2 linked regions of the Pelobacter seleniigenes DSM 18267 genome follow. The protein of the gene in region 2 interacts with the protein of the main gene of each other region in a pairwise test. Links are inferred from orthologs where the notes say so. Each region holds a gene or a part of one and is shown on either strand. Other genes may lie near its edges.

Region 1 (3,317 bases), 130 kb from region 2 along the record:
GTAGCTTACCCTCACGGGCTGTCGGTGGTTTTTCAAGCCGGGGCGCTGGCATTGACTCCCCTGGTCATGACCGCCATTGGTCTGCAATTGAAGATCCGCATGAATATGAATATCCTGATTCCATTCAGCTATGGCATGACGGTCAAGCTACTGCTGGCTCCGCTGCTGGTGTTCCTGGTCTGTCGGCTGTTCGGGTTGTCCGGGCTGGCTTACGATGTGACTATTCTGGAAGCCGGGATGCCGCCGATGATCACCGCCGGAGCCATGGCGATTGCCGCGAAGATGGATGCCGACCTGGCTGTGGCCATGTCCGGACTCGGCATCATCATCGCCTTTCTCAGCTTGCCTCTGATCTATCTTGTGCTAATTTAGCGCTGGAGAGGATCTTTGTTTTAATGGGTAGGTTGGTGGGGTGCTTTGCCCACCGGATTTGGAGAACGGTCAATGATTGAAGCGATTGCTGCCAGAAGAAGTGTTCGCAAATACCTTGCGCAAGCGGTACCCGATGAGCTTATCCAGACGGTACTGGAGAGTGCGCGAATGGCTCCTTCGGGCCACAACAGCCAACCCTGGCATTTTATAATTATTAAAGAGCAGGAGCACAAAGAGAGGCTGGTTGCGGCCTGCGGAAATCAACCCTGGATGCTCAGCGCACCGATTTTTATCGCCTGCGTGGCCGACCCGCGGACCCGTGTTGCGGCAGATGTTCCGCTGAGCGTCGACGAGCAGAGTCCGGAGAAGGAACTTAAACTGGTGCTACGCGATACCGCTATCGGTGTTGAGCATCTGGTTCTGGAGGCTGTTGCCCAGGGGCTTGGAACCTGCTGGGTTGCCCAGTTTACCCAGGAGCGGATCCGGCCGTTACTCGGCGTTCCCAATGACCGCTATGTACTCAGTATTATCACCCTCGGCTATCCAGCGGAAACACCGGTCGTGAAACGGCGTAAAAATCTCGCTGAGATTGTGCATTATGAGCACTGGTGAGCAGGGCTGAAGTGCCCCGAGCTGTGCTGCACCAAGACTGTTGTTCAAAATCCTCGTCACGACAAGGGGTTGAAATCCCTGCTCTTTGTGTCAGACTTCTGTCATTAAGCCGGTATTTTCACCTTTAACTGTTGCGGCAGCTTAAAAGCCCCCAAATTTATCCTGACAGGAGCTGTGCATGGAATCAGCTTTGGTATCGGCCTATTTACTCCTTGGCAACGGCTATGGGAAGGCGCTTGACGCCACCGCAGCTCAGGCCTGGGCAGCTGAACAAGGAGCGCTTTGGCTCCATCTGGATTATACCGCTGTCGAGTCCCACAGTTGGCTGCGGCAGCAGAGCGGAATCGATCCGCTGGTTCTGGAAGCGTTTCTGGCTGAAGACACCCGGCCGCGCTGTTTTTCTCATCCTGCCGGGTTGCTGGTCATTCTGCGCGGAGTGAATCTCAATCCGGGGGCTGAACCTGATGATATGGTCTCGATCCGGCTCTGGATCGAAGCGAATCGGGTTATCTCTATCCGCCACCGTAAACTTATGGCCATCGAAGACATTCGCTCCCGGCTTGAGCAGGGTAACGGCCCTGAGAACTGCGGCGATTTCCTGGTTCAACTCAGTAATGGACTGGCTTGGCGCATGGCTGATGTCCTCGAGACCATGGAAGATGCCGTTGACGAGTTGGAAGATGAGGTGCTGGAACGCGGGACCTACGAGTTACGCGGCAAATTGAGCGCGATCCGCCGGCAGATCATTCGTTTAAGGCGCTATCTCGCTCCGCAGCGGGAGGTGATGAATCGACTGCAGACGGAAAAAAACGTTATCCTTGACGAGTTTGACAAGGCGAAGCTCAGGGAAACCGCCGATCAGATCACCCGCTATGTGGAGGATCTCGACTCAGCCAAGGATCGCGCTGCGGTCTGCCAGGAGGAACTGGAAAGCCGGATGGGGGCGCAGATGAATAAAACCCTCTATATCCTCTCCATCATTACCGCTGTTTTCCTGCCTTTGGGACTGTTGACCGGGCTGCTGGGAATCAATGTCGGTGGAATCCCTGGCAGCGACAACCCCCTTGCGTTTCTGCTCGTCTGTCTGCTCCTGCTGGTGATTGTGGTTATCCAGCTGCTGATTTTCAGGAGAATCCGCTGGGTCTGAGAGGTGTCAGCTCTGTTGCAAAGCAGGACAGGAGTGCCGCTGCTCAGTCGATGACCCGAACAATCTCCTTGCCTGCCAGGTAAACCACCCGGTCGTCCTGCAGGAAGAGCAGGAACTTGCGGCCCTGATTGAGAAAGTCCTTAATCCGGTTGTGCTCGTCGGGCAGGCTGACAAAGGTCGCCAGCTGCAGCGCCGGACCGGCAGTCATGTGCACTTCGACCCGATACTCTTTGCCCAGCCGCAACAGTTCGTCGAATTCATCACTTGCTGGGGTTTCAACGGCGATGACCTGGTGAAGATTGAGTAAGTCGATTTTCCCCTCATGGCGCAATGGGATGAACGGTTCGGCGCCGTTGAGAACTTCTCCGACCCGCTGTGGGCCGAATTGATGCGCACCATGCATCTGCAGGAACAATTCTCCTTCCAGCTGCACTCCGGTGCGGAGGGTTATGCGGACGGCTCTGGTTTCAACGGAAATGCGTTGGTTTTCCATGTTATTCACCTGTGGCCTGGGTTGAGGTGGCAAATAGGTTTTTATTGACGGCAAAGCGGGACGCTTCTTCCGGCGTCACGCGCTTCTCTTTGACCAGTTCCTGCAGGGCTTGATCCATGAGCTGCATGCCGTCGCGCCGACCGGTCTGGATAACCGACGGCAGTTGGAAGGTTTTCCCTTCCCGGATCAGATTAGCCGAAGCGGCGTTCACTTTTAAAATTTCCAGGGCCGCACAACGCTTGCCATCGACGGTGCGCAGCAGCTGCTGGGCGACCACTCCGCGCAGGGATTCAGCGAGCATGGTGCGGATCTGCTCTTGTTGGGTGGTTGGGAAGACATTGACCAGCCGGTCTACGGTTTTTGCTGCGCTGCTGGTATGCAGGGTGCCGAAAACCAGGTGCCCGGTCTCCGCCGCGGTAATGGCCAGCTCAATGGTCTCCAGATCGCGCATTTCACCGACCAGGATGATGTCCGGATCCTCGCGCAGGGCCGCCTTCAAGGCCGAGGCGAAGCTGACGGTGTGGACGCCGACTTCACGCTGATTGATCAGGCTTTTCTTGGCCTGATGAACGAATTCAATGGGATCTTCAACGGTCAGAATGTGTTCGTTTCTGGTGGCGTTGATATGGTCGATCATGGCGGCCAGGGTGGTCGATTTACCGCTGCCGGTCGGACCGGTGACCAGGATCAGGC
Region 2 (3,293 bases):
AGCCGGGTTCGAGGCCGACCCGCAGGGCGCCGCGGTCGAGAATGTCATCCAGAGTGTCGGCGCTGGCAACGCCCGGCAGGATGACGAAAAGAGCCAACAACAACGTAACGATAAGTTTGACAGATTTCATCGATAATCCTCCTTGTTCAATAAAAAGGAATGCTGAGCCGAACCAGATCGGCGGATTGGGTTCAGTATGATTTTCCTTCATCCAAAAGTTCCGAAATCATCATCTGGATATGACAGTCAGGGCATTGGGGGAGATCGTCTTTGGGGAGATAGATGATCTCCGTGTAACGGCACTTCGGGCAGACAACTTCGACAGGTTCCGGCCGGGAACGATCTGAACGATCCATGGGAAAACTCCACTGTCAGGAACATGTTGTAATCACTAAATTCTTCTTATAGCACAGAGGGATTATCGCAAACAAGAGGTCATTGATACAAACACTCATTAAAAACGTTCTACAGTGGCTATTTGAATAGCGGGGACATTGAATTCCGACAGAAACATGGGTTTGTTGGCTTTTAGCCGGCCTTTAAAAAGTCCATCCCTGAGCCTTTTTCAAGCTCAGCCATTGGCCCAATAGCATCTGGAGTGGCTTGTCTGCCGGGCCCATGGCGGGGGAATTAAAAACGCTAGCAGCCTTTCTTGTGCTCAACAGGGCCTGAAGCAGTCAGGGGATGAGCTTTTCCAAGAACCGGGTAAGCGTCGTTTCCGTTTTCTGCCGACAATCAGCGGCCTTTCCACTTTACAAACCGGTTGGATCCGGCCTAATATTAGCGGTTAATTTTAACCGAACCTGCGCTTTCAATGCCGGCTGACCAGGCCATTCAACGAGACTGTATGAATCAAAGCAATATACGAAATTTTTCCATCATCGCCCATATCGACCACGGTAAGTCCACTCTTGCAGACCGTCTTCTTGAAGCAACCGGGGCGTTAACAGAACGGGAGCGGTCGGATCAGTATCTCGATAAAATGGACCTGGAGCGCGAACGTGGTATCACCATCAAAGCGCAGGCGGTCCGTTTGCCTTATAAAGCCCGGGACGGGAAACAGTATATCTTGAATCTGATTGATACTCCCGGCCATGTCGACTTTTCCTATGAGGTCAGCCGATCACTGTCCGCCTGCGAAGGTGCCATGCTGGTGGTTGATGCGGCGCAGGGGGTTGAAGCACAGACCCTGGCGAATGTGTATATGGCTATCGATCAGGATCTGGATATCTTTCCGGTCATTAATAAAATCGACCTGCCCAGTGCCGAGCCCGAGCGGATCAGGGCCGAAATTGAGGAAATTATCGGTATTGACGCGAGCGAGGCGATCCTGGCCAGCGCCAAAGAAGGCCGGGGCATCGACGAGATCCTGGAAGCGATCGTCCATAAGGTTCCCGCCCCCAAAGGTGATCCGGATGCACCGCTTCAGGCGTTGACCTTTGACTCCTGGTACGATTCCTACCAGGGGGTTATTGTGCTGATCCGGGTCGTCGAAGGAACCGTCCGAAAAGGCGAAAAAATTAAATTGATGGCGACCAAAGGGGTTTATGAGGTCCAGAAGGTCGGGGCTTTTTGTCCGCATCCCCTTGAATTGCCCCAGCTTGCCGCAGGGGAGGTCGGGTTTTTGATTGCCGGAATCAAAGTGGTGGAAGACGCCAAGGTCGGCGACACCATAACTCACCTGCACCGGCCGGCCGAACAAGCCTTGCCTGGCTACCAGGAAGTCAAGCCAATGGTTTTCTCCGGACTTTATCCCATTGATTCCGGGGACTACGATGCGTTGCGCGACGCCCTTGAAAAGCTCCGCCTGAACGATGCCGCGTTTTCCTTTGAGCCGGAGAATTCCCTCGCCCTTGGATTCGGTTTTCGTTGCGGTTTTCTTGGCCTGCTGCATATGGAAATCATTCAGGAGCGGCTGGAACGGGAATTTGACGTCGATCTGATTACAACGGCGCCCACCGTTGTTTATAAAGTTACCACCACCAAAGGTGACCTGCTGCAGGTTGAGAGTGCCAATATGCTGCCGGATATGCAGTATATTGAAAAGATTGAAGAGCCCTTTGTGCTGGCCTCGATCCATGTACCGAACGAATATGTGGGGGCAGTGCTCAGTTTGTGTATCGAAAAACGGGGTGTGCAGCGTGAATTGAAATACCTGACCGCCAATCGGGTCATGGTGGTTTATGAATTGCCGCTCAACGAAATCGTTCTGGACTTTTTCGACCGGCTGAAATCCATTACCCGCGGTTATGCCTCGCTCGACTACGAGCATCTCGATTTTCGCTTCAGCCGCCTGGTCCGACTCAATGTCCTGATCAACGGCGATGTGGTCGATGCTTTGTCACTGATCGTGCATCAGGATAAAGCGCAGTTCCGGGGGCGTGAGCTGGTGTCGAAGATGAAAGAATTCATTCCTCGCCAGCAATATGAAGTCGCCATCCAGGCGGCCATCGGTAACAAGGTTATTGCCCGCTCTACGGTCAAGGCCTTACGGAAAGATGTCACGGCAAAATGCTACGGCGGCGATATTACCCGTAAGCGCAAATTACTAGAAAAACAGAAGGCCGGGAAAAAGCGGATGAAACAGGTCGGGAGTGTCGAGCTACCTCAGGACGCCTTCCTCGCCATCCTCAAAGTAAAAGAGTAGATAATGGGATTATTCAGTAAAAAGAAGACTGTTAAGGGACCTGCGAAACCTTGGTATCGTGAATGGTCCGAGGCCCTGATCGTTGCCGTTGTTCTGGCGCTGATTATTCGTACCTTTCTCTTTCAGGCGTTCAAGATCCCTTCCGGGTCAATGCTTGATACGCTGCTGATCGGTGACCATCTGCTGGTGAATAAATTCATTTACGGAACCAGTCTGCCCTTCAGTGATAACCGTTACCTGGTTTTGCGTGAACCGAAACGAGGCGACGTTATTGTCTTCGAATTTCCGGAAGACGCCAACAAATCTTATTTTCAGCGGCGTGATTTTATCAAACGGGTAGTCGGCCAGCCCGGGGATCTGGTGGAAATCAAAAACAAGCAGGTCTATGTCAACGGTGAACTTTACCATATCCCCCAGGAACGGCATAAGGATCCTGAAGTTATTCCTGCCGTCGCCAGTCCGCGGGATTTCATGAGGCCGATCCGGGTCCCGGAGCACAGTTATTTTGTCATGGGCGATAATCGGGACTATTCCTATGACAGCCGCTTCTGGGGGTTTGTCGATCAGTCGAAGATCAAAGGCCTGGCCTTCATCAAATACTGGTCCTGGAACGCCCAGGGTGACTTGCTGCACAAAATCCGCTTTG

Evidence for each region.
Region 1: the proteins of lepA (region 2) and N909_RS0122645 interact in binary tests that used the Escherichia coli proteins (3 or more experiments, as listed by UniProt). The link is inferred for Pelobacter seleniigenes DSM 18267 from one-to-one orthologs.

Annotation. Positions count from the first base shown.
Region 1 is NZ_JOMG01000005.1:304,166-307,482, forward strand. Bases 150-3,146 are described here. They hold N909_RS0122645 (zinc transporter ZntB), read left to right. Parts: upstream 150-1,162; coding sequence 1,163-2,131; downstream 2,132-3,146. Other genes in these bases: N909_RS0122635 (AEC family transporter), read left to right, coding at 150-372; N909_RS0122640 (nitroreductase family protein), read left to right, coding at 445-984; N909_RS0122650 (hypothetical protein), read right to left, coding at 2,175-2,624; N909_RS0122655 (type IV pilus twitching motility protein PilT), read right to left, coding at 2,626-3,146. Also shown: more of N909_RS0122635, read left to right, coding at 1-149; more of N909_RS0122655, read right to left, coding at 3,147-3,317. UniProt on the Escherichia coli protein: Zinc transporter. Acts as a Zn(2+):proton symporter, which likely mediates zinc ion uptake. Purified ZntB reconstituted in liposomes also binds and transports Cd(2+), Ni(2+) and Co(2+).
Region 2 is NZ_JOMG01000005.1:436,090-439,382, reverse strand. What follows is about bases 275-3,247. They hold lepA (translation elongation factor 4), read left to right. Parts: upstream 275-847; coding sequence 848-2,647; downstream 2,648-3,247. Other genes in these bases: lepB (signal peptidase I), read left to right, coding at 2,651-3,247; N909_RS25960 (hypothetical protein), read right to left, coding at 275-356. Outside these bases: N909_RS0123260 (transporter substrate-binding domain-containing protein), read right to left, coding at 1-130; more of N909_RS25960, read right to left, coding at 192-274; more of lepB, read left to right, coding at 3,248-3,293. UniProt on the Escherichia coli protein: Required for accurate and efficient protein synthesis under certain stress conditions. May act as a fidelity factor of the translation reaction, by catalyzing a one-codon backward translocation of tRNAs on improperly translocated ribosomes.